3 regions of the Allobosea sp. TAF32 genome follow, and region 1 is predicted to be linked to each of the others. Evidence: predicted binding sites of a transcription regulator. Region 1 holds the regulator's gene; each other region holds the start of a gene.
The links. Region 1 encodes LexA, which represses DNA repair genes until DNA is damaged. Its sites were predicted from a motif close to TGTTCNNNNTGTGTTCNG; they were not measured.
Positions count from the first base shown of each region.

Region 2: AB4Z16_RS22850 (DNA recombination protein RmuC) is a predicted target of LexA. The motif match lies at 5,955-5,972, and genes of this name have one in related genera.
Region 3: AB4Z16_RS08625 (PA0069 family radical SAM protein) is a predicted target of LexA. The motif match lies at 3,603-3,620, and genes of this name have one in related genera.

Region 1 is NZ_JBFRDM010000008.1:43,841-53,410, forward strand. Features, by position in the region: gene AB4Z16_RS17300 (aldo/keto reductase) at 1-236, shown strand, start outside; gene AB4Z16_RS17305 (anthranilate synthase component II) at 317-934, shown strand; gene trpD (anthranilate phosphoribosyltransferase) at 951-1,964, shown strand; gene trpC (indole-3-glycerol phosphate synthase TrpC) at 1,972-2,784, shown strand; gene moaC (cyclic pyranopterin monophosphate synthase MoaC) at 2,781-3,263, shown strand; gene AB4Z16_RS17325 (molybdopterin molybdotransferase MoeA) at 3,263-4,474, shown strand; gene lexA (transcriptional repressor LexA) at 4,574-5,284, shown strand; gene AB4Z16_RS17335 (ComEC/Rec2 family competence protein) at 5,278-7,539, opposite strand; gene gltX (glutamate--tRNA ligase) at 7,694-9,112, shown strand; gene gltA (citrate synthase) at 9,486-9,570, shown strand, end outside.
Region 2 is NZ_JBFRDM010000010.1:101,069-110,638, reverse strand. Features, by position in the region: gene lptC (LPS export ABC transporter periplasmic protein LptC) at 1-138, opposite strand, end outside; gene AB4Z16_RS22885 (ribonuclease D) at 297-911, opposite strand; gene AB4Z16_RS22880 (DUF805 domain-containing protein) at 1,146-1,577, shown strand; gene dapE (succinyl-diaminopimelate desuccinylase) at 1,698-2,909, shown strand; gene AB4Z16_RS22870 (hypothetical protein) at 2,978-3,562, shown strand; gene truA (tRNA pseudouridine(38-40) synthase TruA) at 3,570-4,310, opposite strand; gene fmt (methionyl-tRNA formyltransferase) at 4,364-5,293, opposite strand; gene def (peptide deformylase) at 5,351-5,890, opposite strand; gene AB4Z16_RS22850 (DNA recombination protein RmuC) at 6,004-7,188, shown strand; gene AB4Z16_RS22845 (OsmC family protein) at 7,189-7,698, opposite strand; gene AB4Z16_RS22840 (ATP-binding cassette domain-containing protein) at 7,741-8,454, opposite strand; gene AB4Z16_RS22835 ([protein-PII] uridylyltransferase) at 8,876-9,570, shown strand, end outside.
Region 3 is NZ_JBFRDM010000003.1:232,631-242,200, forward strand. Features, by position in the region: gene AB4Z16_RS08615 (site-specific DNA-methyltransferase) at 28-1,230, opposite strand; gene AB4Z16_RS08620 (ribonuclease HII) at 1,537-2,148, opposite strand; gene AB4Z16_RS08625 (PA0069 family radical SAM protein) at 2,356-3,549, opposite strand; gene AB4Z16_RS08630 (hypothetical protein) at 3,667-4,158, shown strand; gene AB4Z16_RS08635 (universal stress protein) at 4,226-5,038, shown strand; gene ypfJ (KPN_02809 family neutral zinc metallopeptidase) at 5,092-5,979, opposite strand; gene cydB (cytochrome d ubiquinol oxidase subunit II) at 6,086-7,090, opposite strand; gene AB4Z16_RS08650 (cytochrome ubiquinol oxidase subunit I) at 7,103-8,533, opposite strand; gene AB4Z16_RS08655 (MFS transporter) at 8,779-9,570, opposite strand, start outside.

The DNA of each region.
Region 1 (9,570 bases):
AGAGCGTGCCGCAGGTCGCGATCAACTGGCTGCTGCAGCGCCCGACGGTCTCCTCCGTCATCATCGGCGCCCGCGACGAACAGCAATTGCGCGACAATCTCGGCGCCGTCGGCTGGAACCTGACGACCGAGCAGGTCGCGCGGCTCGATGCCGCGAGCGTCCGCACGGCGCCCTACCCCTATTTCCCCTATCGGCGGCAGGAGGCCTTCGCTCGCCTCAATCCACCGGCGGTCTAAAGTCGAGCGCGGCCCGCGCAAAACTTGACCACCCCGCCTCCGAACGTGCATGACCTCAAGCCGTATTCACAGGTCCGGCCATGCGCGTTCTGTTGATCGACAACTACGACAGCTTCACCTGGAACCTGGTCCACCTCATCGGTGGCCTGGGGGCCGAGGTCGATGTCTGGCGCAACGACGCGCTGTCGGTCGAGGAAGCGCTGGGCAGCGAGCATGATGCGATCGTGCTCTCGCCCGGTCCCTGCACACCCAACGAGGCCGGAATCTGCCTCGACGTGGTCCGGCAGGGTGCCGGCCGCAAGCCGATCTTCGGCGTCTGCCTCGGCCTGCAGGCGATGGGGCAGGCCTTCGGCGGTGACGTCGTGCGGGCGCCCGTGCCGATGCACGGCAAGGTTTCGCCGATCCGGCACAAATCACGCGGCCTGTTCCGCGGCATCAACGGGCCGCTGCAGGCGACGCGCTACCACTCCCTCGTGGTCGACCGCGATTCCTGCCCAACCGTCTTCGACATCGAGGCCGAGACCGATGACGGCCTGATCATGGCGCTCTCGCACCGGGAGCTGCCGGTCCACGGCGTCCAGTTCCACCCGGAGAGCATCGCCTCCGAGCATGGCGCGACGATCCTGCGGAATTTCCTCGATCTCGCCCAGCGATGGCGCAGCGAGCACGAAGCCGCCGCCCTGACCCCATCAGCCTGAATTCCGCAGAGATTCCATGGACGACTTCAAACCCTTCATCGCCAAGGTCGCGACCGGAGCGACGCTCTCGCGCGAGGAGGCGCGGGACGCCTTCGACACGATCCTCTCGGGCGAGGTCACCAATGCGCAGTCCGCCGCCTTCCTGATGGCGCTGCGCGTGCGCGGCGAGACGATTGAGGAGATCGCCGGCGCGGTCGGCGCAATGCGCGGCAAGATGCTGCCGGTGAAGGCGCCGGCCGAGGCGATCGACATCGTCGGCACCGGTGGCGATTCCTCCGGCTCCTACAATGTCTCGACGCTGGCCTCGATCATCACCGCCGCCTGCGGCGTGCCCGTCGCCAAGCATGGCAACCGCGCGGCCTCCTCGCGCTCGGGTGCCGCGGACGTGCTGACCGCGCTCGGCGTCAGGGTGGGGCTGGATTCGGCCGGCACGGAGCGCTGCATTGCCGAGGCCGGGGTCGGCTTCATGTTCGCGCCGACGCATCACGCCTCGATGCGCCATGTCGCGCCCGTGCGCACCGAACTCGGCACGCGCACGATCTTCAACCTGCTCGGCCCGCTCTCCAACCCGGCCGGCGTCAAGCGCCAGTTGATCGGCGCCTTCTCCGAGACCTGGCTCGAGCCGATGGTCAAGGTGCTGGCCTCGCTCGGCTCGACCCGCGTCTGGGCCGTGCACGGCTCCGACGGGCTCGACGAGATCACCACCACCGGCCCGACCCGCGTCGTCTCGCTCGATAGCGGCAGGATCGAGAGCTTCACGATCAGCCCCGCCGATGTCGGCCTTGAGCCGGCCAGGCCGGAGGTGCTGCGCGGCGGCACGCCCGAGCAGAACGCGGCTGCGCTGAACGCCGTGCTGGCCGGCGAGAGAACCGGCTTCCGCGACATCGCTGCCTTCAATGCGGCGGCGGCGCTACTGGTCGCCGGCAAGGCCGCGAACCTGAAGGACGGCTTCGCCCAGGCGACGGCGGCCCTCGATTCCGGCAAGGCCAAGGCGACGCTCGACGCCCTGATCAAAGCCTCGAACGCGTGAGGGCGGCATGACCGACATCCTCGCCAAGATCGAAGCCTATAAGCGCCAGGAGATCGCGGCCGCCAAGGCCGCGGTGCCGCAGGCCGAGATCGAACGCCGTGCCCGCGCGGCCGCCAAACCGCGCGGCTTCGCCGATGCGCTCGCCGCCAAGCTCGCGGACGGCAAGCCGGCCCTGATCGCCGAGATCAAGAAGGCCAGCCCGTCCAAGGGGCTGATCCGCGCCGATTTCGACCCGCCTTCGCTCGCCCGCGCCTATGCCGCCGGCGGCGCCGCCTGTCTTTCGGTACTCACCGACGCGCCCTCCTTCCAGGGCCAGCCGGAATTCCTGACACAGGCGCGCGAGGCCTCCGGCCTGCCGGCGCTGCGCAAGGATTTCCTCTACGAGCCCTATCAGGTCTACGAAGCCCGCAGTTGGGGCGCCGACTGCGTCCTGATCATCATGGCCGGCGTAGACGACGACACCGCCCGGGCGCTGAACGAAACCGCTCGCGATCTCGGCATGGACGTGCTCGTCGAAGTGCATGACGACGCCGAGCTCGACCGCGCGCTCAAGCTCGAAAGCCGGCTGCTCGGCATCAACAACCGCGACCTCCGCAGCTTCCACGTCGACCTCGCCGTGACCGAGCGGCTGGCGCCGCGCGTCCCGGCCGACCGCATCATCATCGGCGAGAGCGGCATCTTTGCCCATGCCGACATCGCCCGTCTCAACAAGGCCGGCGTCAACAGCTTCCTCGTCGGCGAGAGCCTGATGCGGCAGGCGGACGTCACAGCGGCGACGCGGACCCTGCTGACCGGCCAGGCTCAAGAGAACGCGGCGTGAGCCGGCTCAGCCATCTCGACGCCCAAGGCCAGGCGCATATGGTCGATGTCGGCGACAAGGCCGAGACGACCCGCACGGCAATAGCCGAGGGCAGCGTCGTGATGGCGCCGGAGACGATCGCGATCGTGCGCGACGGCAACGCCAAGAAGGGCGACGTGCTCGGCACGGCGCGCCTCGCCGGCATCATGGCCGCCAAGCGCACGCATGAGCTGATTCCGCTCTGCCACCCACTGCTGCTCAGCAAGATCGCCGTCGATCTCGAACTGGACGAGGCCTTGCCGGGCGTGCGCGTGCGCGCCGAGGTGAAGATGAAGGGCCAGACCGGCGTCGAGATGGAGGCGCTCACCGCCGTCTCCGTCGCCTGTCTCACAGTCTACGACATGGTCAAGGCGGTCGACCGGGCGATGCGGATCGAGAATATCCGGTTGCTTCACAAATCCGGCGGCCAGTCCGGCGACTACGAGGCGAAAGCCCGCTGATGGCGCTCACCCCGGTCCCCGTCGCGCGCAAGGCGCTGCTCGACAGCGTTCCGGGGCCGATCGGGGCGGAAACCCTGCCGCTCGCGCAATGCGCCTGGCGGGTGCTCGCAGCCGATCTGAAGGCGCTCAGAACTCAGCCGCCCTTCGCCAACTCCGCCATGGATGGCTATGCCGTGCGTGCCGACGACATGGCCGAAGGTGCGACGCTTGCCGTGATCGGCGAATCCGCCGCCGGCCGGGCCTATGAGGGCACGGTTGGACCGGGACAGGCCGTGCGCATCTTCACCGGCGCGCCGATGCCGGAGGGCGCCGACACGATCCTAATGCAGGAAGACGCAGACGGCGTCGGTAGCCCGGAGATCCGCGTGCGGGTGTCGCCGGCCAAGGGCAAATTCCTGCGCGCAGCGGGCCTCGATTTCCACGAAGGCGACGTCCTGCTGAAGGCCGGGCGCGTGCTCGACAGCGCAGCGCTCGGGCTAGCCGCCGCGATGGGACATCCGACGCTGCCAGTCCGGCGCAAGCCGTTGGTCGCGATTCTCGCCACCGGCGACGAACTGGTGGCGCCGGGCGATCCGGTCGGGCGCGACCAGATCGTCGCCTCGAACTCCTTCGCCCTTGCCGCGCTGGTCGAGAAGGCCGGCGGCGCAGTGCTCGATCTCGGCATCGCCCGCGACGACCATGCCGACCTCGCGGCCAAGATCGCTCAGGCGCGCGACGCCGACGCCAACGTGCTGATCACGCTCGGCGGCGCCTCGGTGGGTGCCCACGATCTCGTACAGGAAGCGCTGACGCGGGCCGGGATGTCGCTTGGCTTCTGGAAGATCGCGATGCGACCGGGCAAGCCGATGATGACCGGCCGGCTCGGCCGGATGGTCGTGGTCGGGCTTCCCGGAAACCCGGTCTCCTCGATCGTCTGCGGCCACCTCTTCGTGCTGCCGCTGATCGAAGCCCTGCTCGGCCTGGCCGATGCGGATCGCGATCGCAGCATCCCCGCCCGCCTCGGCCGCGACCTGCCGGGCAATGACGAGCGTGAGGATTATCTGCGCTCGGAGCTGGCGCTGACGCCCGATGGTTGGGTTGCAACGCCTTTCGACCGGCAGGATTCCTCCATGCTCGGCACATTGGCGCGGGCGCAGGCGCTGACGATCCGCCCGGCCCATGCTGCGCCGGCCAGGATAGGCGACCTCTGCCGTATCCTGCCGCTGCTGTAGACAGGCGCCCTCGCGCGAACGGGTTGCGGAACACAAGGCGAACAGTTATGGTGTTCGTGATTTGTTTCGAATCTACGCTTTTCCGGGGCCGGCGGGATCATGCTGACACGCAAGCAACACGAACTCCTGCGCTTCATCCAGGAACGCTTGCGTGAGAGCGGGGTGCCGCCCTCCTTCGACGAGATGAAGGACGCGCTCGATCTGCGCTCGAAATCCGGCATCCACCGGCTGATCATGGCGCTGGAGGAGCGCGGCTTCATCCGCCGCCTGCCCAACCGGGCGCGTGCGCTCGAAGTCATCAAGATGCCCGATGGACTCGGTACGCCGCAGCAGCGGCCGCGTTTCAGCCCTGCGGTCGTCCAGGGCGGGCTCGGCACGCAGCCCAATCTCGGCAAACCCCGCCCCACCGCCGATGAGGACAGCCGTTCCTCCATCGCGATCCCGGTCATGGGCCGCATCGCCGCCGGCACACCGATTTCGGCCATTCAGAACCGCAGCCACACCGTCTCGTTGCCGCCCGACATGCTCGGCTCCGGCGAGCATTACGCGCTCGAAGTGCGCGGTGACTCGATGGTCGAAGCCGGCATCCTCGACGGCGACACCGTCATCATCCGCAAGCAGGACTCGGCCAATACCGGCGATATCGTCGTGGCACTGATCGACGACGAGGAGGCGACACTCAAGCGGCTGCGCAAACGCGGCTCCTCGATCGCGCTCGAAGCCGCCAATCCCGCCTATGAGACGCGTGTGCTTGGGCCGGACCGGGTCAAGATTCAGGGCCGCCTCGTCAATCTGATGCGGCGTTACTGAAGCCGCTCGACCTCGGCTTCGCCATCGGCGGATGCTGGCGGAATGCTGATGCTCGTTGCAGCGGGCGCCGCCAGACGCGGTTCGCGTCGGCGGCTCCACGGCCGATCGGCTGCGCTGGGCTCTGAGATGCGGCTGCTCCATCCCGACGCCGTGCGGTAGAGCGAGGTCGCGCCGTCGCGTGACAGTCCCATTCGCTCGATCAGCCGCGCCTTGCAGGCGCCGCTCCAGGGAATGGCGGTGACGACGAGGTCGGCCCGCAGGCAGTCCTCGATGATCGCCAACCGGTCGCGCGTGTAGGAAACCGTGCGCTTGTCAGCCGTTTGCGCAACACAACCCAGCTGATCGCAAGCGATGCCGGCGCGCAGCGTCGGATCGTCCGGCGAGCGGCTGTCGCCATCGGCACCCAGCCATTGCTGCAGCACGAAGCGGCTGGGCTTGCCGGCGACCGCAAGGCGTCCATCGGGGGCCCGCACAGCAAGCCCCGAGCCGTCGCGTTCGATCAGGATTTCCGGCCGCTCCGGCTTTCCGGCGATGGCGACGCCGAGCACGATGGGGACCGCCGCCAGCCAGCGCCAGGCCGTGGTCCAAAGCGTCAGCCAAAGCAACGCCAGCACGAAGCAGGTCAGCACGACCGGGCTGAAGGCGGCGATCATCACGGTGGAATGGTCGATGCTTGCCACCCAGTGCGCCACCTTGAGCACGACGTCGGACGCCAGCCCCATCAGCGCCCAGGCGGGCCAGTCCAGCCCGAAGGGATAGGCCAGCACGCCGAACACCGCCGCCGGCATGACGAAGAGCGAGACGAAGGGCAGCGCCATCGCGTTGCCGAGCAGGCCGAAAGGATTGAAGGTCTGGAAGTGATAGGCCCCGAAAGGCGCTGTTGCGGCCGTCGCCAGCAAGGTGGTGACGATGATGCCGAGCGCCGCTGCCCAGACCGGCCCGAGCGGCCATGGCAGGCTCGGGGGCGGCTCCGTGCATTTTCGGCTCTCCCAGCGTTCGGCAAAGGCGATCAGGGCCGCAACCGCGCCGAATGACATCTGGAAGCTCGGTCCGAGCAGCGCCTCCGGCTCGCGCAGCAGCACGATCATGGCGGCGAGAGAGAGATTGCGCATGCTCAGTGCAGCACGATCGACGAGGATCGCGCCGAGCATCACCAGCGTCATGATCAGCGAGCGTTCGGTCGCGACGTCACTGCCTGAAAAGATGCAGTAGGCGGTCGCGCCGAGCATCGCCGCGACGGCCGCGATCTTCTTGATCGGCCAGCGCAGCGCGGCAGTCTGGGAGAGCGCCAGCAGGGCGCGCACCAGCCAGAAAATCGTCCCGGCCGCGAGAACCATGTGCAGGCCTGAGATCGAGACGATGTGGTAGATCCCGGCCGCGCGCAGGTCATTGTTCGTCGCCTCGGTGATCAGGCCGCGCTTCCCCGTGACAAGGGCTGCAGCGACCGCCCCGCCCTGCCCGCCGCCCACTTCGGCGATGCGCCGGGTCAACGCGTTGCGGGCCCGGTCGATCGTGACATCGACGGCAAGGCGCGTCGGCATTGGATGCGGCGCGGGCGCCGACGCGATCTTGCCTGCGATACTGCCGACTGCGCCGATGCCGCGGAAGAAGGCATCGCGCCCGAAATCGTAACCGCCCGCCCGAGCTGGCCCCGGTGGAGGCAGGAGCCGCGCCGTCGCCGCGATATGATCCCCCGGAGCGACCGAGCCGGCGCGGATATTGACGCGCACGCGCCTTGGACGCTCCGCGGCCGGCATTCCGGCGAATTCCGTTAACAGCAGGACAATGCGGGCGCCGTTGTCGCGTGCCTCCACGCTCTCGACGAAACCCGTCACCTTGCCGATTCGCGGCCGTTCCAGCATCGGCGCGGCGATATCGGCCGTCCGCCAGACGCCGGCGGCAAAACCCGCGAAGGCGGCGGCCACCGCCAGACAGGCCATCGAGGCGAACCGACGGGTTCGCAGCGCGAACGCGAAGATCGCGCTGAGCGCGAAGCCGGTCAGAGGCGCCCACAAAGCCGGCTCACGATCTGCCGCGAAATAAAGTAGGATGCCGACGCCCGTCGCCACAGGCAGCCATAGGAACGGGCGGCGACGCTCCGCCTCCAATTCGAGCGCCTGACCGAACCGGGCCTGCCAGTGGTTGAACCAGGCTTTGAAGCGAACGGAGATCAGCCAGGGCGCGAGCAGGCGCAAAGGCAAGGCCTCGGCTCGCGCGCCGCGCGGCATGTCCTGCCCCGGCGGCCCCGGCTGCATTCTCCGCCCCTCCCCCGCCGGCGCAGCAATTTGACCGCTTAACCTTTCCGGCCAAGCCATGTTACAGGGCGCGCGCCGGTTGTCATGTCATGACCTGCGCCATTTCCCTGTCTTGCCCCGGGCGGCTCGTGCCGCCCGGCCGGAGTTGCCTTCCATGAGCAATGCCGTCGTCACGCGCTTTGCGCCCTCGCCCACCGGTTTCCTGCATATCGGCGGAGCCCGCACGGCGCTGTTCAACTGGCTCTATGCCCGCCGGCAAGGCGGCAAGATGCTGCTGCGCATCGAGGACACCGACCGCGAACGCTCGACCGACGCAGCCATCGCCGCGATTCTCGACGGGCTGGAATGGCTCGGCCTCGATTGGGACGGCCAGACCGTCTATCAGTTCCAGCGCGCGGCGCGCCACCGGGAGGTCGCCGAGCAGATGCTCGCCGCCGGCAGGGCCTATTACTGCTATGCCAGCCCGGCCGAGCTCGAGGAGATGCGCGAGAAGGCGCGCGCCGAGGGCAAGCCGCTGCGCTATGACGGGCGCTGGCGTGATCGCGATCCGTCGACCGCGCCGGAAGGCGTGAAGCCGGTGATCCGCCTCAAGGCGCCGCAGACCGGCGAGACCGTAGTCAATGACGAGGTCCAGGGCCGCGTCGTCTGGCAGAACGAGAATCTCGATGACCTCGTGCTGCTGCGCTCGGACGGCACGCCGACCTATATGCTCGCCGTCGTGGTCGACGACCACGACATGGGCGTGACCCATGTCATCCGCGGCGACGACCATCTCACCAATGCCGCCCGCCAGACGCAGATCTACGATGCGCTCGGCTGGGACGTGCCGAGCATGTCGCATATCCCGCTGATCCACGGTCCCGACGGCGCCAAGCTCTCGAAGCGCCACGGCGCGCTCGGCATCGATGCCTATCGCTCGATGGGCTATCTGCCGGCGGCACTGCGCAACTATCTCGTGCGGCTGGGCTGGAGCCATGGCGACCAGGAGGTCTTCTCCACGCAGGAGATGATTGACGCCTTCAATCTCTCCTCGATCGGCCGTTCGCCGGCCCGCTTCGACTATGCCAAGCTCGAGAACCTCAACGGGCTCTACATGCGCCAGTCGAGCGACCAGGAACTGCTCGACGCGCTGAAGGTCATCCTGCCGGAGATCGGCCCTGCCCGCGGGCTCGGCCCAACGCTGTCGCCCGCGCTCGAAGCGCGTTTCCTCGCAGCGATGCCCGGCCTCAAGGAGCGCGCCAAGACGCTGGTCGAGCTGCTCGACAGCGCCTTCTATCTCTATGCCCCACGCCCGCTGCAGCTTGACGACAAGGCCAAGAGCCTGCTCGACGAAGCCGCGCGCCAGCGCCTGCCGCAGATCGCGGAGAAGCTCGCCGCGGTCAGCGACTGGTCGCCGGCTCCGCTCGAAGCAGCCGTGCGGGCCTATGTCGAGGAGACCGGCATCAAGCTCGGCCAGGCGGCGCAGCCGCTGCGCGCCGCGCTGACCGGCCGCGCCATGTCGCCCGGCCTGTTCGACGTGATGGCCGTGCTCGGCCGCGACGAGACGCTGGCGCGGCTCGCCGACCAGGCCTGAGCTGTCGTCATGGGGCATCGCCGCTGCCGAGCGGTGCCCCACTTTCAGCTTTCATGCTCGCGCATGCCGCCTCGCGATGGCGGCGTTGCCGCTGCTCGCGCAGATATGATCCGGACGCGGTTCCAATCGCCTTTAGGCTCGGTTGAATGCACTGGGCAAATGGTCTAGTGACGCGCAAGTGCGTTGCGCGGCCACCCCGTGGCGGGGCACGAATATTGCTTGTAAATCAGTCACATGGGTCTCCTTCCACCTCCCCTCCCGGCATCAGCCCGTCACATCGCGGGCCGCGGATGGGAAAAGGCTGGCGCGGAAGTGCCGGCGGACAGGCGAAACAGGGGCTGAACAGCAGCGAGCCTTGAAAGGATCGGTATCGATGAGCGGAAACACGAGCCAGCTCCAGGTCGGCGACAAGACCGTCGACATGGCGATCAAGCAAGGGTCGGTCGGCCCTGCCGTCA
Region 2 (9,570 bases), on a different contig from region 1:
CACCAGCGTCACTGCGGTCAGGGGAATAAGCGTGCGCAGGATGTGAACGGCCCGGGTGTGGCGACGCGCCGCGGCAAACGCCGCGCGACGGCTCAGCGCCTGCGCGGAAATCCTTCCCGCCGGGTCGTTCAAGGTCATTGCCACAGTCATGCCCCGCGCAATGGCAGCCGCTCACGGCTTTTTCGTGTCGCTAGGGCGAACCGCAACGCGCCCCCGCGCCGCCCGCTCCAGACCGGACGGGCGCGCCCCTCGCGCCAGTCTTCGCCGCAGACTGACGCAAGAACCCTTCGAAATTGTCAAGTGTGAGCGAAAATGTCGGTCTCGCCCCAGCCGGCCAGATCGAGCTCGGCGCGGTAAGGCAGGAAGTTGAAGCAGGCCTGGGCGAGATGGCTGCGGCCCTCGCGCGCCAGCATCGCCTCGAGCTTGGCGTGGAGCGCGTGAAGATGCAGCACGTCGGAGGCGGCGTAGGCGAGCTGGGCCTCGCTGAGCGTGTCCGCACCCCAATCCGAGGATTGCTGCTGCTTCGAGAGCTCGACGCCGAGTAGCTCCCGCACCAGATCCTTCAGGCCGTGGCGATCCGTATAGGTGCGGACCAGCTTCGAGGCGATCTTGGTGCAGTAGACCGGGGCCGTTACCACGCCGAAAGCGTGGCGCAACACGGCCACGTCGAAGCGCGCGAAGTGGAAGAGCTTCAGCACGGCCGGGTCTTCGAGCAGGCGGATCAGGTTCTTGGGCCGCTCGCCACTCTTCAGGATCTGGACGACGTCCGCCGTGCCGTCGCCACGCGAGAGCTGAACCACGCAGAGCCGATCGCGATGCGGGTTGAGGCCGAGCGTCTCGGTGTCGATCGCAACGCTCGAACCGGCCTCGTAGCCGTCAGGCAGATCGCCGCGATGAAAACGGATGGTCATGCTCGAAACCTCACTCGGGCCGCGCTGAGGCGCCCTTAAACGGTACTCACGGGAATGGAACGGCAGCAGACCGCGCCGGAGCGGCACGCCTTCCGCAGCTAGCGGCCTCGTATGGCTGGTTCAAGCCCTTTCTGATTTGGCACAACTGGCCGACCCTATCGTTAACCTTTTATTCACTATAAGCTTCAAGCTTTCGTTGAGGCATGCGACAAGAGTGACAATGGAGCACGACGCATGTCCCCGATTCGCCTTTTCTGCGATCTCGATGGCCGCATCGGCCTGCGGGCCTTCTGGCTCGGCAGCGCCGCCGTCGCGTTCACTCTGCTTGCCTTGCAGCGGATCCTGCCCCAACTGACGGATCCCCAGATCGCGCGAACCGTCCTTGCCTTCACAAACGCTTTTGCTATGTTTCCCTGGGTGGCGCTGGCCGCCAAGCGCGCCACTGACCGGGGCGGCAGCCCGCTTTTCGGCATCCTGCTGATCTGCGCGATCGTGCTGCCGGAGCACCTGCGTCTCTACATGCCACTCGGCTGGCGGCCTTCGCTGGAAGCGATCTCGACCATCGCCTGGGTGGTCGCCTTCATCGATCTCGGCCTGATGCCTTCGGCCAAGGACGGGCCGGCGGAGGCATTGGTCGCCGTCGAGGCCGGCTCCCGCTCAGCCTGAAGCGCGCCGGATCTCGGCGCGTCCTGCCGGCCCGGAAGTGCGATCTAACTCTTTGTCGGAGCATCGGATCTCTTCGAAGAGCCGATTCCACTTTTTGGTCCGATGCTTTAAAGCGGCGGCATGACGACGACGCCCTCCGCCTCTGCCCCTGCCCTTTCCTTCGATCCCGCCGATCCGGTCGCGCTGACGCAGGCGCTGGTGCGCTGTCCCTCCGTCACGCCGCAGGAAGGCGGCGCGCTCGCCCTGCTCGCCGCCGTGCTCACGGCCGAAGGCTATGAAGTCCACCGCCCGGTCTTCAGCGAGCCGGGCACACCGGATGTCGAGAATCTCTATGCCCGCATCGGCAGCGAGGCCCCGGTCTTCGTCATCGCCGGACATACCGACGTCGTGCCCGTCGGCAACGAGGCGGCCTGGACACGGGCGCCCTTCGACGGCGCAATCGAGAACGGGACCCTCTACGGGCGCGGCGCCTGCGACATGAAGGGCGGCCTCGCCGCCATGGTTGCGGCGGCGATCCGCTATCGCCGCGAGAACCCCGATGCGCCCGGCTCCATCGCCTTTCTGGTCACAGGCGACGAGGAGGGCCCCGCCGTCAACGGCACGGTGAAGCTGCTGGCCTGGGCGCATGAGCGTGGCGAGCGCTTCGACCATTGCATCCTCGGCGAGCCGACCAACCCGGCAACGATGAGCGACATGATCAAGATCGGCCGGCGCGGCTCGCTGACCGGCCAGATCACCGTCCATGGTATCCAGGGCCATGTCGGCTACCCGCACCTCGCCGATAACCCGATCCGCGGCATGGTCCGGCTGCTGGCGGCGCTCGACGCCGGGCCGCTCGACACCGGCACGGAGCATTTCGACCCGAGCAATCTCGAAGTCACGACGGTCGATGTCGGCAACCCCGCGTCGAACGTCATCCCCGCCCAGGCCAGGGCCGTCTTCAACATCCGCTTCAACGACGTCTGGACGCCCGAGACGCTCGCAGCCGAGATCGAGCGGCGTCTGCACGAGGCCGCGGGCAACACCGTGCGCTACGAGGTCGGCTTCCAGCCGACCAACGCCGTCGCCTTCCTGACCGCGCCCGGCCCGTTCGTGGCGATGGTCGGCGATGCCGTCGAAGCCGAGACCGGCAAGCCCCCCGCCCTGTCGACGACCGGCGGCACATCCGACGCGCGCTTCATCAAAAGCTTTTGCCCTGTCGTCGAGTACGGCGTCGTCGGCAAGACGATGCACCAGATCGACGAAAGCGTGGCCGTCGCCGACCTCGCTGCACTGGAGCGGATCACGCATCGGTTACTCGCCAGCTATTTTGCAGCGCAACATAAAGCTTGACGCGCCGGAACTGCGAGCCATTATCGCCGTTAGACGAAAGTCTAAGAACGCAGATAATGGAGATCGTGATGAGGCTTGCCGCCGACGACATCGCGCGCTCGCTGCGCGGTTCCTGGCATCTGATGACCCGCGGCACTGAAGCGCTTGCCGAACTCGACCTCAGCCGCGACGGCTTCTGGCGCTCCTTCCTCGCCTTCGCGCTGATGTTGCCGGCGACCGTCGCGATCCTCGCCGCGGCCCGCCTGTTCGCCGGCCTGCCGAACAGCGCCGGCCTCTTCACCGTGCCTGAGCTCGTGCTGGCGGTGATTGGCGCGCTCTGCCTCGCCATCCTCGCCGTGCCGGCCCTGCTGATCGCGCTGCGCCCGGAGCTTGCGCAGGCGCCGCGGTTCACCAGTTTCGTCATCGCCTGGAACTGGGCCGGCATCGTTTCGGCCAGCCTCATGGCGGTGCCCGCCGCCGTCTTCGCGCTGGGGTGGTCGACACCGGAGCTGGCGCTGGTGCAGGCGGCATTCTTCGCGGCGATCGTGCTGCGCTTGCGCTATTGCGTGGCGCGTGCGGCCTTTGGCCCGGAAGGGCACAGCATCGCGCTGCCGCTGGTCATCGCCAGCATCGTGCTCGACTATGGCGTGATTCGGCTGTTCAGCCTGTTCTGAGCCCGTCTCAGTAGTCTACACCTGCGAGGTAGAGCCCGCAGGACGGCGCGAGGGCGGCGCATTGCGCACGGTCGCGCGCCGCCAGGATCTGGCCGAGCTTCTCCTCGGGCCAGCGTCCCGCCCCGACCATCTTCAGGCTGCCGACGATCGAGCGGACCTGATGATGCAAGAAGGAGCGGGCGTGGGCGTAGACCACGATCTCCGCGCCCTCGCGCCGGACATCGAGCCGGTCGACCGTACGGATCGGGCTGTTGGCCTGGCATTCGGCAGCGCGGAAGGTCGTGAAATCGTGCTTTCCAAGCAGAGACTTGGCGGCGCGGTCCATCGCCTCGTGGTCGAGCTTCACCGGAACGTGCCAGACGCGGCCGCGATCGAGAGCGGGCGGCGCCCGCCTGTCGAGAATGCGGTAGATGTAGTAGCGGCGCTTTGCCGAAATGCGGGCGTCGAAATCATCGGGGACGATCTCGGCGCTGAGCACGCTGACCGGGAAGCGCGCCTTCAGCCGGGCATTGCTCGCATCGCGTACGACGTCGGTCCGCCATTCCCTGTCGATATCGACATGGGCGACCTGATGCGTGGCGTGGACGCCGGCATCCGTGCGCCCGGCGCAGTGCAGCCGGACGGGGTGGCCGCAGAAGGCCTCGACCGCCTCCTCGACGCGCTGCTGCACGGACGGGTCGCTCGCCTGGCGCTGCCAGCCCGAAAACGGCGTGCCGTCATATTCGATGACGAGCTTATAGCGCGGCATCAGAGCTGGCCGCCAAAAAGTGCGAAGCGGTTTTTGGACAACGGCCCGCTCCGTTAAAGCTTGTCGCCGGCCCCGAGCCGCGCGCCGCGCAGGAACTCGGCCCCGCTCATCGGCGCCTTTCCGGCGCGCTGGACCTGCAGCAGCTTCACCGCCCCGACGGCGCAGGCGACGGTGCCCTCGTCATCGAGCAGCGTGCCCGGCTCGGCCGCGCCGCCAGCGCGCGCCGTGCGCAGGATCTTCAGCCGCTCCGGCCCCTTGCCGAGGTCGATCTCGGCGAAGGCGCCCGGGAAGGGCGAGAGGCCGCGCACCCGGTCATGCACCAGTTGCGCCGGCAGCGTCCAGTTCAGCTTGGCCTCGGCATTGGTGATCTTGGCGGCATAGGTGACGCCTTCTTCCGGCTGCGGCGTGAACTGCAGGCCGCCGCGGCCCAGCGCCGCGAGTGCGCGCACCATCAGATCGGCACCGAGGATGCTGAGCTGGTCGTGCAGTTCGCCGGCGGTCAGGTCGGGCCCGATCGGCAGCGTCTCGACCATGGCGACAGGGCCGGTGTCGAGCCCCGCCTCCATCTTCATCACGCAGACGCCGGTTTCGGCATCGCCGGCCATGATCGCGCGCTGGAGCGGCGCCGCGCCGCGCCAGCGCGGCAGCAGCGAGGCATGGAGGTTGAGGCAGCCGAGCTCGGGCAGATCGAGGATCGCCTGGGGCAGGATCATGCCATAGGCGACAACGACGGCGACATCGGCCTGATGCGAGGCGATGATCTCGGCCTGCTCCGGCGTCTTCAGCGTCGCGGGCGTGAAGACCGGGATGCCGAAGCGCTCCGCCGCCTTGTGCACAGGCGAGGGCTTGAGATCGAGGCCGCGGCCGGCCTGCGCCGGGGCGCGGGTGTAGCAGGAGACGACCTCATGCCCCTGCCCGACGATCTCGGTCAGGACCGGCACGGCGAAATCCGGCGTGCCCATGAAAATGACGCGCAAACTCATACGCTCGACTTTACCTCAGCTCCGGCATGGCACCGGAAGAATGAAACAGCCTGCCGATTACGCAGCCCGCTCGCGCTTGGCCGCCTTGGCGAATTTCTTGGTGACGCGCTCGCGCTTCAGCCGCGAGAGATGATCGATGAAGAGCACGCCATCGAGATGGTCGATCTCGTGCTGCAGGCAGGTGGCGAGCAGGCCATCGGCTGCGATCTCCAGCGTCTTGCCGTCGAGATCCATATAACGGACCTTCACCTCTGCGGGACGCTCGACCTCCTCGTAATATTCCGGGATCGAGAGGCAGCCTTCCTCATAGACGTTGAATTCCTCCGAGGACCAGGTGACCTCCGGATTGATGAAGACCTGCGGCTTTCTCGGTTCCGGCTCCTCGCCCTCCTTCGCCTCCGGCTTCGAGAGGTCGATCGTCACCACGCGCAGCGGCACGCCGATCTGGATGGCGGCGAGCCCGATGCCCGGTGCGTCGTACATCGTCTCAAACATGTCCGCGACCAGCGCCTTGATTTCGGGCGTGACAGCCGCGACCGGCTTCGAAACAAGGCGAAGCTGGGCGTCGGGCAGGATGACGAGCGGGCGAACGGACATGGGATTCCAAGGAGAAAGAGCTGTTGAGCCCGGGACATAAGCATTTGTGGGCAAGCGGTCAAACTGTTCCGCTTTCGTTCGCCATTGCTCATCGAATCGGCTAGGCTCGGCGCATGAACGAGATCGCCTTCACCCTGCTGGAGCGCCCGGTGAGCTGGGCCGAAGCCGCCCTCGGCTTCGCAGCCCTGAGCCTTGTGCTCCTGCTCATGGCCGTGATCGCCGGCTGGCGTGGCGGCAGGAGCCGCGCGATTGAGGTCGCGATGGCGGCCGAGCGCGCCCGCGAAATGGACGACAAGGTCGCGGAGATGAACCGCCAGCAGGCGGAACTCGCCGGCCGGATGCAGTCCATGGCCGAAATCCTCTCGACGCGGCAGGGCGATCTTGCCCGGCTCGTAGCCGACCGGATGGACGGGCTTAGCCACAAGGTTGGCCAGGGCCTCGAACAAAATGTCCGCCAGACCACCGAAAGCCTCGGCAAGCTGCAGGAGCGGCTCGCGGTCATCGACACCGCCCAGAAGAACCTGACCGACCTGACCTCCGAAGTGGTGACGCTCAGGGACGTGCTCGCCAACAAGCAGGCGCGCGGGGCCTATGGCCAGGGCCGGATGGAAGCGATCGTCCGCGACGGCCTGCCCGCCGCCTTCTTCACGTTCCAGCCGCAGCTTTCGAACGGGCGCCGGCCGGACTGCCTCGTGACCCTGCCGGGTGACGGGCGCGGCCTCGTCATCGACGCCAAGTTCCCGCTGGAGAGCTTCACGCTGCTGCGCGAGGCACGCGGCGACGACGCACGCAAGGCCGCCGGCCAGCGCGTGCGCAGCGATGTCGGCGTGCATGTGAAGGATATCGCCGAACGCTATTTCCTGCCCGGCGAGACGCAGGATGTCGCGCTGCTCTTCGTTCCGTCGGAATCGATCTATGCCGACCTGCACGAGCATTTCGACGATGTCGTGCAGCGCGCGCACCGGGCGCGGGTGATGATCGTCTCGCCCTCGCTGCTGGCGCTGGCGATCCAGCTGATGCAGTCGCTGGTGCGCGATGCGCGCATGCGGGAAGAGGCGCAGGTCATCCAGACCGAGGTCGGCAAGCTGCTCGACGACGTCCGCCGGCTGGGCGAGCGGGTCGACAAGCTCGATACCCATTTCCGCCAGGCGCAGGACGATGTCGGCCAGATCAAAACCTCGGCCGGCAAGGTCACCAGCCGCGCCGAGAAGATCGGCGCGCTCGATTTCGAGGACGAGAAAAGCGAGCCCAAGCTGCCCTTCGCCAAGGGGCTGGAGCTGAAGGCCGCGGCGGAGTGATCAGCCGCGGCTGAGCACCGCCGAAAGCTCAGGTTTCACGTTCAGCGTCTGGAAAACGACACAGTAGCGCTCGGTGAGCTTGAGCAGCGTGTCGAGCTTCTCCTGCGGCGCGTCGCTCTCGACGTCGAAGAAGAGGCGGATGGCCTGGAAGCCGACCGGCGCATCCTTGGCGACGCCGAGCGTGCCACGGAAATCGAGATCGCCCTCGGCCCGGACGACGCCCTTCTTCAGCTCGATCTCGAGGGCGGTGGCTACCGCCTTCAGCGTCACACCGGCGCAGGCGACCAGCGCCTCCAGCAGCATGTCGCCGGAGCAGAGCTCGGCGCCCGAGCCGCCTGAGGCGGGATGCAGGCCGGCGAGCGCGATAGCCCGGCCCGTCTCGACCTTGCAGGCGATGCGCTGATCGTCGAGCTCGCCATGGGCCTTGAGCGTGATGACCGCAGCCTCAGGATTGGTGCGGTATTCGTCCTTGAGAGGAGCCTGCAAGGCACGCAGCGCGGTGACGTCCATCATCGTGATCCTTCTGAACCGGTCAGCCGGCTTGTAGCCGCTTCAGGCCGCCGCCTCCACCTGCGGCACGGCGGGCTGGCTTTCCTTTTCGAGCGCCCGGCGCAATTCGCGACGCAAGGTGACGAAGCCGACGGAGCCCTCCTCGCGCGGACGCGCCAGCAGATTGTCGAGGTTGAAAGCGACCGGCCCCGGCTGCCGCGGCAGGACGAGGATGCGATCGGCCAGGCGCAGGGCCTCCTCGACGGAGCCCGTGGCGATGACGACGGCGGGGCGCGCTTGCATACAAAGTTCCGGCAGGAAGGCGGTGAGCCGAACGCGCGCATCGGCATCGAGCGCCGCAAAGGGCTCGTCGATCAGCAGCTGCCGCGGTCTGACCAGCAAGAGGCGGGCGATGGCGAGCCGAAGCAGCTCCTCGGGCGAGAGCGCAGCGGGCCGCTGCTTCGCCTGCCCGGAGAGGCGGAGGCGAACCAGCACATTGGCGATCAGGCCCTCGCGCTCGAACGGCGTCACATTCGGGAGGACAAAAGCCAGGTTCTCGGTCAGATCGAGCCAGGGAAAGAAGCGCGGCCGGGCGCAGAGCAGGCCGATCTCAGTCGTCGGTATCGCCGCTTCCTCATCGCCCCGCAGACCGGCGAATGCTCGCAGCGCCGCCCCACGCACCTCCGGCGCACCGAGCAGGGCGACGACCTCGCCAGCCCTGGGGCGCGGCGGAGCGTATTCGGGAGAGCGGGAGAAATCGTGAAGAGCGGCCGACATCGCTGGCTCCATCCATAACAAGGCGGAAGGAGCGCAGACGGCATCGGGCCGTCCCGTCGTTCCCGCGCTTTAGCTGCATTTGTTTCGCGCCCGCAAGCTGAGGCTCAAATCGGCGCGTGTCCTCTTCTAAGGTCCGATTGTCCTTTTTGTCAAACGATACTCACCGCCACATGCCGGCATTTTCGGCCGCCTTTTCCTGATGCGGGGCCTCGTCGCGCAAGGACGCGCATCCGCCTTTCAGGTCCGATCGTTCTGCTTGTCAAACAACACAATCACGACCGTCAATTGGCCAATCACCAGGAAGCATCCGTGGATTTTAACCCTCTCGTCCCCTTTCCACGCGTGCTAGAACAGCCCCAGACGACGGAACCGTGCCCACGTGACAGCCTCCTCCACAACGCCCACGCTCGCCCTCTCCGACATGTTGCACGACCCGGAGGCGGGCATCGCGAAGCTGTTCGAGGCGGCACGGCGCAAGGACAAGGCGGAGAAGCGGCAGTTGCTCGTGGCCGGGCTGCGGCAGTTGCTCGACGACGGCCGGGTTTCGGCCAAGGCAATCCTGACGGGTCCGCGCGGCGGCCTCGCCTGCGCGCACCGGCTCTCGGCGGTGATGGATGCCGTCGTCATCGGGCTGCACAAGGCCGCGGCCTCTTATTTCTATCCGGCCGACAACCCCTCGCAATCGGAACGGATCGCGGTCGTTGCCGTCGGCGGCTATGGCCGCGGCACGCTGGCGCCGGGCTCCGACGTGGATTTGCTCTTCCTCTTCCCGCACAAGCAGACGGCCTGGGGCGAGAGCGTGGTCGAATCCATGCTCTACCCGCTCTGGGACCTGAAGCTGAAGGTCGGCCATTCCGTACGCTCGATCGACGATTGCGTGCGCGAAGCGCGGGCGGACATGACGATCCGCACGGCCTTGCTGGAAGCGCGCTTCCTGGTGGGCGACCGGGCGCTGTTCGACGAGATGACTCGTCGCTTCAATGCCGAGGTGGTGGAGGGCACGGCCGCCGCCTTTACCGAGGCGAAGCTCGCCGAACGCGAGACGCGGGTGCAACGGGCCGGCGCCTCCCGCTATCTGGTCGAGCCGAACGTCAAGGACGGCAAGGGCGGGCTGCG
Region 3 (9,570 bases), on a different contig from region 1:
ATGGCAGGAGTTTTGGCCGGCGGGCGGTCAGCCCGCCGCCATCTGCGCCCTGATCTCGCCGCGCAGCGCGTCGAGCACGGTCAGCCCGCCTTCGCGCTCGACATGCCAGAAGGTCCAGCCATTGCAGGCCGGTAGGCCCTGTGCCAGCGCGCCGACCTTGTGGATCGAGCCCACGGCAGGGCCGAGGATCAGCGTGCCGTCGGCGCGGATAACGGCCTTGTGGCGCCGCTTCTCGTCATGGACGGTCTCGCCGGCCTTCACCAGCCCGGCTTCGACCAGGCTGAGGAACGGCACGCGCGGCTCGCTGCGCTTGGAGGGCGCGGTGGAGAAGGCTTCCGGCGCCAGCGGCGTCACCGCGGCGATGCGCTCGCGCGCAGCCTTGGCATAGGTCGCATCGCGCTCGAGGCCGATAAAATGGCGGCCGAGCGCCTTGGCGACGGCGCCGGTCGTGCCGGTGCCGAAGAACGGATCAAGGATCACGTCGCCAGGATTGGAGGCCGAGAGCAGGACGCGGGCAAGCAGGGCTTCCGGCTTCTGCGTCGGGTGCACCTTGGCGCCGCCAGCGTCCTTCAGGCGCTCATCGCCTGTGCAAAGCGGCAGATACCAGTCGGAGCGCATCTGCAGGTCGTCATTGCCGCCCTTCAGCGCTTCGTAGTGGAAGGTGTATTTCGAAGCTTCGCCGCGCGCCGCCCAGATCAGCGTCTCATGGGCGTTGGTGAAGCGCCGGCCGCGGAAGTTCGGCATCGGATTGGCTTTTCGCCAGACGATGTCGTTCAGCATCCAGAAGCCGAGATCCTGCAGCGTCGCACCGACGCGGAAGATATTGTGGTAGCTGCCGATGACCCACAGCGCCCCGTCCGGCTTCAGCACGCGGCGCGCGGCGGCAAGCCAGGCGCGCGTGAAGGCGTCGTAATCGGCGAATGAGGCGAACTTGTCCCAGTCGTCGTCGACGGCATCGACGAGGCTGTCGTCGGGCCGGCGCAGATCGCCGCCGAGCTGGAGGTTATAGGGCGGATCGGCGAAGATCAGGTCGACGCTTGCCGGCGGCAAGGCGTTCATCGCCGCGACGCAGTCGCCGACGAGGATCTGATCGAGCGGCAGTTCCTGCGGAACGCCGATTTGTTCGGGAAGGCTCCTGGCCTTCATCCGAGCCCCCAGCGCTGGCCGTCCGGTACGCGAAACCTGAATCCGGACGGGAGCGCTGGCGGTCCCGGTACGCGAGATACCCATGACGCCAAGACCGTTACGCAACTTCAACGAGCGCGATATTGGCCGGACAGGGTAAAGGCCGGGTTTCCGCTTTGAAAAAAATGCGTCCCGTTTTGGGGCTGCAGATTTTGCCTAGCTCGTTGGCAAACAAGGGAAATTCGTAAACGGGCGTTAACCCGCGGATTGCCGCTAGGGCAATCTGGCAGGGTTCCCGTCATGCTCGGGTTTGACCCGGTATCTCCTGCCGAGGACGGCCCTGGGGCCTCCTTCTGTCTGAGATTCTCGGGTCCGGGCTTCGCTTCACCCGAGAATGACGCCAGGCAATCCTTACCGGAACCAGACGCCCTTCACCGGGGCGAAGGAATAGCGGTGCTCGGGGCAGGGGCCGTGCTCGGCGATGGCCTTGCGATGCTGCGGCGTCGCATAGCCGACATGGCCGGAGAAACCATAGGCCGGATAGCGCCGGCACAGCCGCGCCATCATTCGGTCGCGCGTCACCTTGGCGACGATCGATGCGGCCGCAATGGAGGCCACGGCACCGTCCCCCTGAATGATCGCCTCGCAGCTACAGCTCATCTGCGGCGGATCGTTGCCGTCGACCAGCACATGCAGCGGCGCCAGCGGCAGCGCGGCGATCGCCCGGCGCATCGCCAGCAGCGTCGCCTGTCGGATGTTGAGCGCGTCGATCTCGACCGCTGTGGCGCTGGCGACAGCCACTGCAAGCGCCCGCTCCATGATCTCGCCGAAGAGCTCCTCGCGGATCGGTGCCGGCAGCTTCTTCGAATCGTCGAGCCCATGCGGCACGCGGGCCGGATCGAGGATGACGGCCGCCGCCACGACCGGGCCGGCGAGCGGCCCGCGCCCAACCTCGTCAATGCCGGCCAGCGGCCAGAGGGCGTTAGCGATGGCGTGTGTCTCGCGGCTGAAATCAGCGGGCATGGCGGGCTTATGCAACAGAGTGCCGCCGCGAGCTAGACCGCTGTCGTCCTCCTCCACCATCATCCCGGACAATCTGCCATGGGCGGCGCCGATCCGGGATCCATGCCCAAGCCTTCAATCAGAGGCGCTCCGGCAATCAGAGGCGCTCCGGAATGGATCGCGGTTCTACGCTTCGTTGCGCCCGGTACGACCTCCGCGCGTGTCCATTCAAAACAGGCTCAGCTGCGCCTTTTCCTTCTCGGGCCTTACGAACAGGTCGGTGCGCAGCCTCCGGCGCGCCGTGTTGAAGCCGATACGCTCGGCCGCAAGCTCGAAACGCCGACCGATCATCCAGGCATAGGGACCTGAGCCGACCATGCGCTGTCCCCATTGCGAATCATAATCCTTGCCGCCGCGGGTCGAGCGGATCAGCGACATCACATGCCGAAGCTTGTCGGGATGATGCGTCAGCAACCACTCCTGCACGATGTCGCGCACCTCGAGCGGCAACCGCAGCAGCACATAGCCGGCCTCCTGCGCGCCCGCCGCCTTGGCGGCGTCCAGAATTCGCTCGATCTCATGCTCGTTGATCGCCGGTACGATGGGCGCAACCAGCACCGTCACCGGGATGCCGGCTTCCGACAGCTTGCGGATCGTCTCGAGCCGCTTCGGCGGCGAGGCGGCGCGCGGTTCCATGCCCCGCGCCGTCTTGGGATCGAGCGTCGTGACCGAGAGCGCGACCTTGACCAGGCCCTTCTCGGCCATCGGGGCGAGGATATCGATGTCGCGCTGGACCAGGGCCGATTTGGTGACGATGCCGACCGGGTGGTTGAACTTCGAGAGCACTTCCAGGATCTGGCGCATGATCCTCAGCTTCTTCTCGATCGGTTGATAGGCGTCGGTATTGGTGCCGATCGCGATGGTGCGCGGCTGATAGGAAGGAGAGGAGAGTTCCTTCTCCAGCAGTGCCGCGGCGTCGGGTTTCGCCGTCAGCTTGCTCTCGAAGTCGAGGCCGGGCGAGAGGCCGAGATAGGCGTGGGTCGGCCGCGCGAAGCAGTAGACGCAGCCATGCTCACAGCCGCGATAGGGATTGATCGAACGGTCGAAGGAGATGTCCGGCGAGTCGTTGCGCGTGATGATGTTGCGCGCCTTCTCATAGGCGATCTCGGTCTTGAACGGCGGCAACTCTTCCAGCGAGCCCCAGCCATCATCCTCGGTGACGCGCTGCTCCGCTTCGTAGCGCCCTCCCGGATTGACGGTGGCGCCCCGCCCGCGCCGTCGTTCCGGGTCGATGCGGTGGCCGGCATAGGCGAGCGGGTCGGCCGGCGCGACGACTGGCGCCGAGATGGTCGGCTCCCTGTCGTGCCGCCGCAGCGGCTGGGCCGATGGATAGGGCCTTTCGGTGGGTCTGGCCTGTGGCATGGCTTTCGAACCGGTTCACTGCCGGGAATCGGCATTTTGTGATCTCGGATAGAGTGAACATAACAAGAACAAAATGCAAGAGCCGGATTGCGGCGTGCTGCGCTGCGGCATAGAACCTTGCGTATGCTCACAGCCGTGATCCGCGCCGATGGTTCCCCACGAGCTCTCGCCGCCACGCTGGCCGTGCTGATCCCGGCGGTGGCGGAAGGGCTGCTCGGTCATGCGGTGATCGTGGATACGGTCGGCGCTCCCGATTTCGAGCGTGCCGCGGACACGACCGGCGCATGCTATCTGCGCACCGGCCCGGCCGCGGCCTGGCAGGGTGGGGCGGCCGCGGCGCGCGGCGATCGGCTCGTGCTGTTCGAGGCCGGCGACGTGCCGCAGGCGCACTGGGCGCTGGTGGTGGAGCGCTATCTGTTGCTCACGCCGGATCTGCCGGCCCTGATACCGCTTCACGCAGTCGGCGCTGCGCTGCGCGAGCGCGTCGCGCTGTCCTTCGCCGGGCGCAGGCTCCGGTCCGGGCTCGTGTTGCCGAAGGCGATGGTCCTGGAAGGGCGCCTCGACCAGGCGCCGCAGCGCCTGCCGGTGTGGCGCGAGCGCGCAGGGTAGGGCGGTGTCCGAGGCGGCATGACATCGGGCCGCGTGCCTCCTAAGCTGGAGGCGTCGGGAGGCTGATATGACGATACCGGGCGAGATTCTTCTGGCGAGCGATCTGTCCTCGCGCACCGACAGGGCTGCGGAACGCGCAGTGCTGCTGGCGCGCGGATGGCAGGCAAAGCTCGCGATCCTGCATGTCACGAATGCGACGGAGCAGGGGAGCGCCGGTCTTGCGGCCGAGGCCTGGCGCGAGGAGCTGCCCTCGGCGGCCGGCGAGGCGGAACTGCTGGTCCGTAACGGTTCGTTGCCGGACGTGCTGGCCAAGGTCGCCGCCGAGCGGGGCAGCGGACTGATCGTGACCGGCGTCGCGCGCTACAACGACGTCCGCGACTACGTTGTCGGGACGGCCGTTGACTATATCGTTCGCAGGGCGGCTGTTCCGGTCCTGATCGTCCGCCGGCGCGCCGATCGCCCTTACGGCACGATTGTCGTCGGCACGGATTTCTCGGAGGGCTCGCGCCGGGCTCTGCTGGCGGCTGCGGAACTGTTTCCGCAGGCGCGCCTCCTGCTGGTTCATGCCCATCCCGGCCCCGGCCCCAGGACCGATTTTCAAGGCAAGGGCGATTTCCTCCGCGCGGAGGCCGAGGCCGGGATGAAGGCCTTCCTCGACGCGGCAAAGCTTCCCGAGAGCCTCATCACGCGGCTCAGCACCCAGAGCGTCGAGGGCAATGCCGCCGCGGCCATCGAGCATTGCCGCGCCGCGGCCGGAGCAGAATTGGTCGTCGTCGGCCGCTACGGGCAGGGTGGCTTTGCCGAAGCGGTGATCGGCAGCACGGCCGAGACGATCTTGGGCACGGTCCGGGCCGATATCCTGATCGCGCCCGGCGCCTGATCGCCGGCGTCGGCTCACCGGCTCGGCTGTTCGAAGGATCCGTGTGCGAATGCCTATACGGGGTTCCGGAAGGTGTCGCAGCTCTGCAGCGAGCCCGACTGGAAGCCGGTGTTGAACCACTTCGTCCGCTGCGCCGACGAGCCGTGCGTGAAGGAATCCGGCACGACTACGCCCTGCGCCGCCCGCTGGAGCTTGTCGTCGCCGATCGCAGAGGCGGTGCGGATAGCTTCCTCGATATCGCCTTGGTCGATCCGGCCCATCGCCTGGATATTATGCGCCCAGACGCCGGCGAAGCAGTCGGCCTGCAATTCGATCCTGACCGAGATCGCGTTCGAATCGCGCTCGGAGGAACGCTCGCGGATCTGGTTGGCCTTGGGCAGGATGCCCAGCAGGTTCTGGACGTGGTGGCCGACCTCGTGCCCGATCACATAGGCATAGGCGAAGTCGCCGCCGCCGCCGAGCTTGCGCTGCATCTCCTGAAAGAAGGAGGTGTCGAGATAGACCTTCTTGTCCACGGGGCAGTAGAACGGCCCCATCGCCGATTGCGCCGTGCCGCAGCCCGAACGGTCGACGCCGGAGAACAGCACGAGCCGGGGCGGCTGGTAGCGGATATTGGCCTGCTGCGGCAGGATTTTCGACCAGACGTCCTCGTTCTGCGCCAGCACGGCCGAGACGAAGCGGCCCATCTGGTCCTGCGGCGGGCCGGAAGAGCGGCGGGTTTCCTGCGTCTGCTCGCGCCCGCCAATGCCGCCGATCATTTCGGCGCCGCCGATCAGCAGGCGGGGATCGATGCCGAGCGCCCAGCCGAGAAGGCCGAGCACAACCATGGTGCCGATGCCGATGCCGCCGCGCCCGCCAGGCATGCCGGCGAAACCGCCGCCACCGCCGCCGCCGCGCCGGTCCTCGAGATTCTCGGACTGGCGATAGTCTTCCCACTGCATGGACGGTTCCTCGACGAAACGCCCCGCAATCTCGCCGGGAGATGCGGGGAACTCAAGTCGTCTTTGCAGGCCCCGCCTGAACGAAGCCTGATCGTTATCCTCTCACTCAGTGATAGCCGCTGTCGACCCTGACCTTGCCGCGGAAGGTCCAGTACACGAAGGCCGTATAGAACAGGATCATCGGCAGGAGGAAAGCGACGCCGATCAGCACGAAGATATGGGAGGAGGGTGCGGCCGCCGCGTCCCAGATCGTGATGTCGGGCGGCACCAGATAGGGGAAGTTCGAGATCGACAACCCGACGAAGCAGAGCAGAAAGATCGCGACGGTCAACGCGAAGGGCGTGAACTCATGCGCGCCATGCAGCCGCCGCCAGGCGAGGTAGCCGCACAGCGCCGTCAGCAGCGGGAACGGCCAGAGCCAGACGAGATTGGCCGGGGTGAACCAGCGCTCGGCGATTCGCGGGTGGGCATAGGGCGTCCACAGCGAGACCAGCGCCGCGAAGGCCAGGAGGCCCAGCAACAGGATCTTCGCCTGCCGCCGGGCCCGTTCGGCGACGGGGCCGTCGGTCTTGTAGAGCAGCCAGGTCGCGCCGAGCAGGGCGTAGCCCACGATGACACCGGCTCCGCACATCACCGTGAACGGCGTCAGCCAGTCGAGCGGCCCGCCGGCGAACTGGCCGTTCTTGACGGTGACGCCCTGGATCAGCCCGCCGAGCACGAGCCCCTGCGAGAAGGCAGCGACGGCCGAACCCAGCCAGAAGGCGAAGTCCCAGCGTCGGTGATGCGGCTTGGCCACCCAGCGGAACTCGAAGGCGACGCCGCGGAAGATCAGTGCCAGCAGCATCAGCGTGATCGGGATGTAGAAGGCCGGCATGATGATGGCGTAGGCCTGCGGGAAGGCGACCCAGAGGCCGCCGCCGCCCAGCACCAGCCACGTCTCGTTGCCGTCCCAGAACGGGGCGACCGAGTTCATCATCTGGTCGCGCTCGCCCTCGTCCTTCGTCGTCGGGAACAGGATGGCGATGCCGAGGTCGAAACCGTCGAGCACGACGTAGAGCATCACGGCGGTGCCGATCAGCACGGCCCAGATGACCGGAAGATACCATTCCATCGTCGTGGCTCCTCAGATCGCCGGCTGGATCTTGTCGTCGCCGGGCTGGCCGTCGCCGAAGATGGTGGCGGCTTCGCCCTGCACGGCCTTGAGCGTGCGCTTCGAGGGTTGCTCGGGCGCGTCCGGGCCTGCGATCTCGTCCGGTCCCTTGTCGATCAGGCGGTTGATCAGGAGGATGCCCGCCGTGAACACCACCGAGTAGACGCAGACAAACAGGAAGAGCGAGATCGCGACCTGGGTGGTCGTCACCGGCGAGACGGCATCGGCCGAGCGGATGATGCCCGTCGCGAGCCAGGGCTGGCGGCCCACTTCCGTGACGAACCAGCCCGAGAGGATGGCAAGGAAGCCGACGGGCCAGGTGTATTGGGCGATCCAGAGCCAGCGCCGCGATTCGAACACTGTGCCCTTGCGCCAGAGCCAGGCGCCGATCCAGCCGAACAGGATCATCAGCACGCCGATCCCGACCATCGCCCGGAAGGCGAAGAACGGGATGAGAACCGGCGGCCGGTCCTGCACGGCAAAATCCTTCAGGCTCGGGAAGAGCGCATTCATGCTGCCATGGGTGACCAGGCTGGCGACGCCGGGAATCGAGACCTCGAAGCGATTGAGCTCGGCCTTCTCGTCGGGCCAGGCGAAGAGCACGAGGGCGCCGGGCTTGGACGAATCCCAATGCGCCTCGATCGCGGCCAGCTTGGCCGGCTGGTAGGTCGCGGTGTCGCGGCCGTGGAAATCGCCGATCACCGCCTGCAGCGGCGCCGTCAGCGCGATCATCAGGATCGCCATCCGCACCATCGTCTTGGCCGATTCTGTGCGGTGCCCGGCGAGCAGATGGCGCGCGCCGGTCGCCAGCACGACGAAGGCGGTCGTCAGATAGGCCGCGGTCATCATATGGGCGAAGCGCAGCGGGAATGTCGGATTGAAGACGATCTTCACCCAGTCGACGGGATAGGCGATGCCGTCGCGCACCTCGTGTCCAGCCGGATACTGCATCCAGCTATTGGCCGAGAGGATCCAGAAGCCCGAGAGCGCCGTGCCACCCGCGACGATCACCGCCGAGGTGAAGTGCAGCCAGGGCGGCACGCGCTTCCATCCGAACAGCATCACGCCGAGGAAGGAGGCCTCGAGGAAGAAGGCCGATAGCACCTCGTAGCCGATCAGCGGGCCGACCACGTTGCCGACGGCCGTCGAGAACCGGCTCCAGTTGGTACCGAACTGATAGGACAGCACGATGCCGGAGACGACGCCCATCGCGAAGGATACGGCGAAGATCTTGGTCCAGAAGCGTGCGAGCAGATGAAACTTCTGGTCGCCCGTCTTCAACCAGAGGCCGAGCAGTGTCGCGATATAGGCGGATAGCCCGATGGTGAAGGCTGGAAAGACGATGTGAAATGAAACGGTGAAAGCGAACTGGATGCGTGAAAGCTGAAAAGCGTCGATTTCCATCGCAAGACTCCGGCCAGCTACCGCCTCGGGGCGGCTTGAAACGATCCTGCCGAAGGCAGCATCGTCGCTCTCGGCCAGATTAGTCAAATCCGAGGCTGGGCGAGAGGCGCGGATGTCGCAGTCGCCGGTCGTGATGTCGCAGGGGAGGGGGCCTGCAACCTCGGCGTGCAACCGTCCCGGCGCGGAACTGCGCGCACTGTTGCACCCAAACGGAATGGTTCTCTGGGCGCGCGGAGACGTTGCCTCTACTCGTATTCGCCCTCGATATCCCTGCCGGTATAATCCTTCATCAAGGCTGTCGCGATCAGGCTCAGGATTGCGCAGGCGAGAATGTAGAAGGCGATCGCATAGGCCGTTCCATACTTGGCAAACAGCCAGGCGGCGATGAGCGGAGCCGGGCCGCCGGCGATCACAGAGGCGAGCTGATAGCCGAGCGAGGCGCCGCTATAGCGCAGGCGGCCGGTGAAGGATTCCGCGATCAGTGCCGCCTGCGGTCCATACATCATGTCATGCGGCACCAGCGAGATCACGATGGCCAGGAAGATCAACAGCGCCGAGCCGGTGTTGAGCATCCCGAAATAGATGAAACCGAAGGCGCCGGTCGCCGCAGCGCCGATCATATACATGCGCCTGCGTCCGATCAGATCGGAGATGTGGCCGAAGAGCGGGATCGAGACGAAGGACAGGACCGAGGCCGCCAGCACGGCGACGAGCAGAAAATCGCGCGAGACCTTCAGCGTCCCGACGCCGTAGGCGAAGATGAAGGCGGTGAAGATGTAGAAGGGCGCCTGCTCAGCCATGCGTAGCAACGCACAGAGCAGAATCTCCTTGGGGTGGCGCTGAACCACCTCCAGCATCGGCGCGCGCTCGACCTTGTTCTCGGCGACGAGCCTGCGGAATATCGGCGTCTCCATGATGCCGAGCCGGATCCAGAGGCCGATCGCGACGAGCACGAGGCTCAGCAGAAACGGAATGCGCCAGCCCCAGGTCAGGAACTGGTCGCCGGAGAGCCAGCTGAAGGCGAGGACAGCCAGATT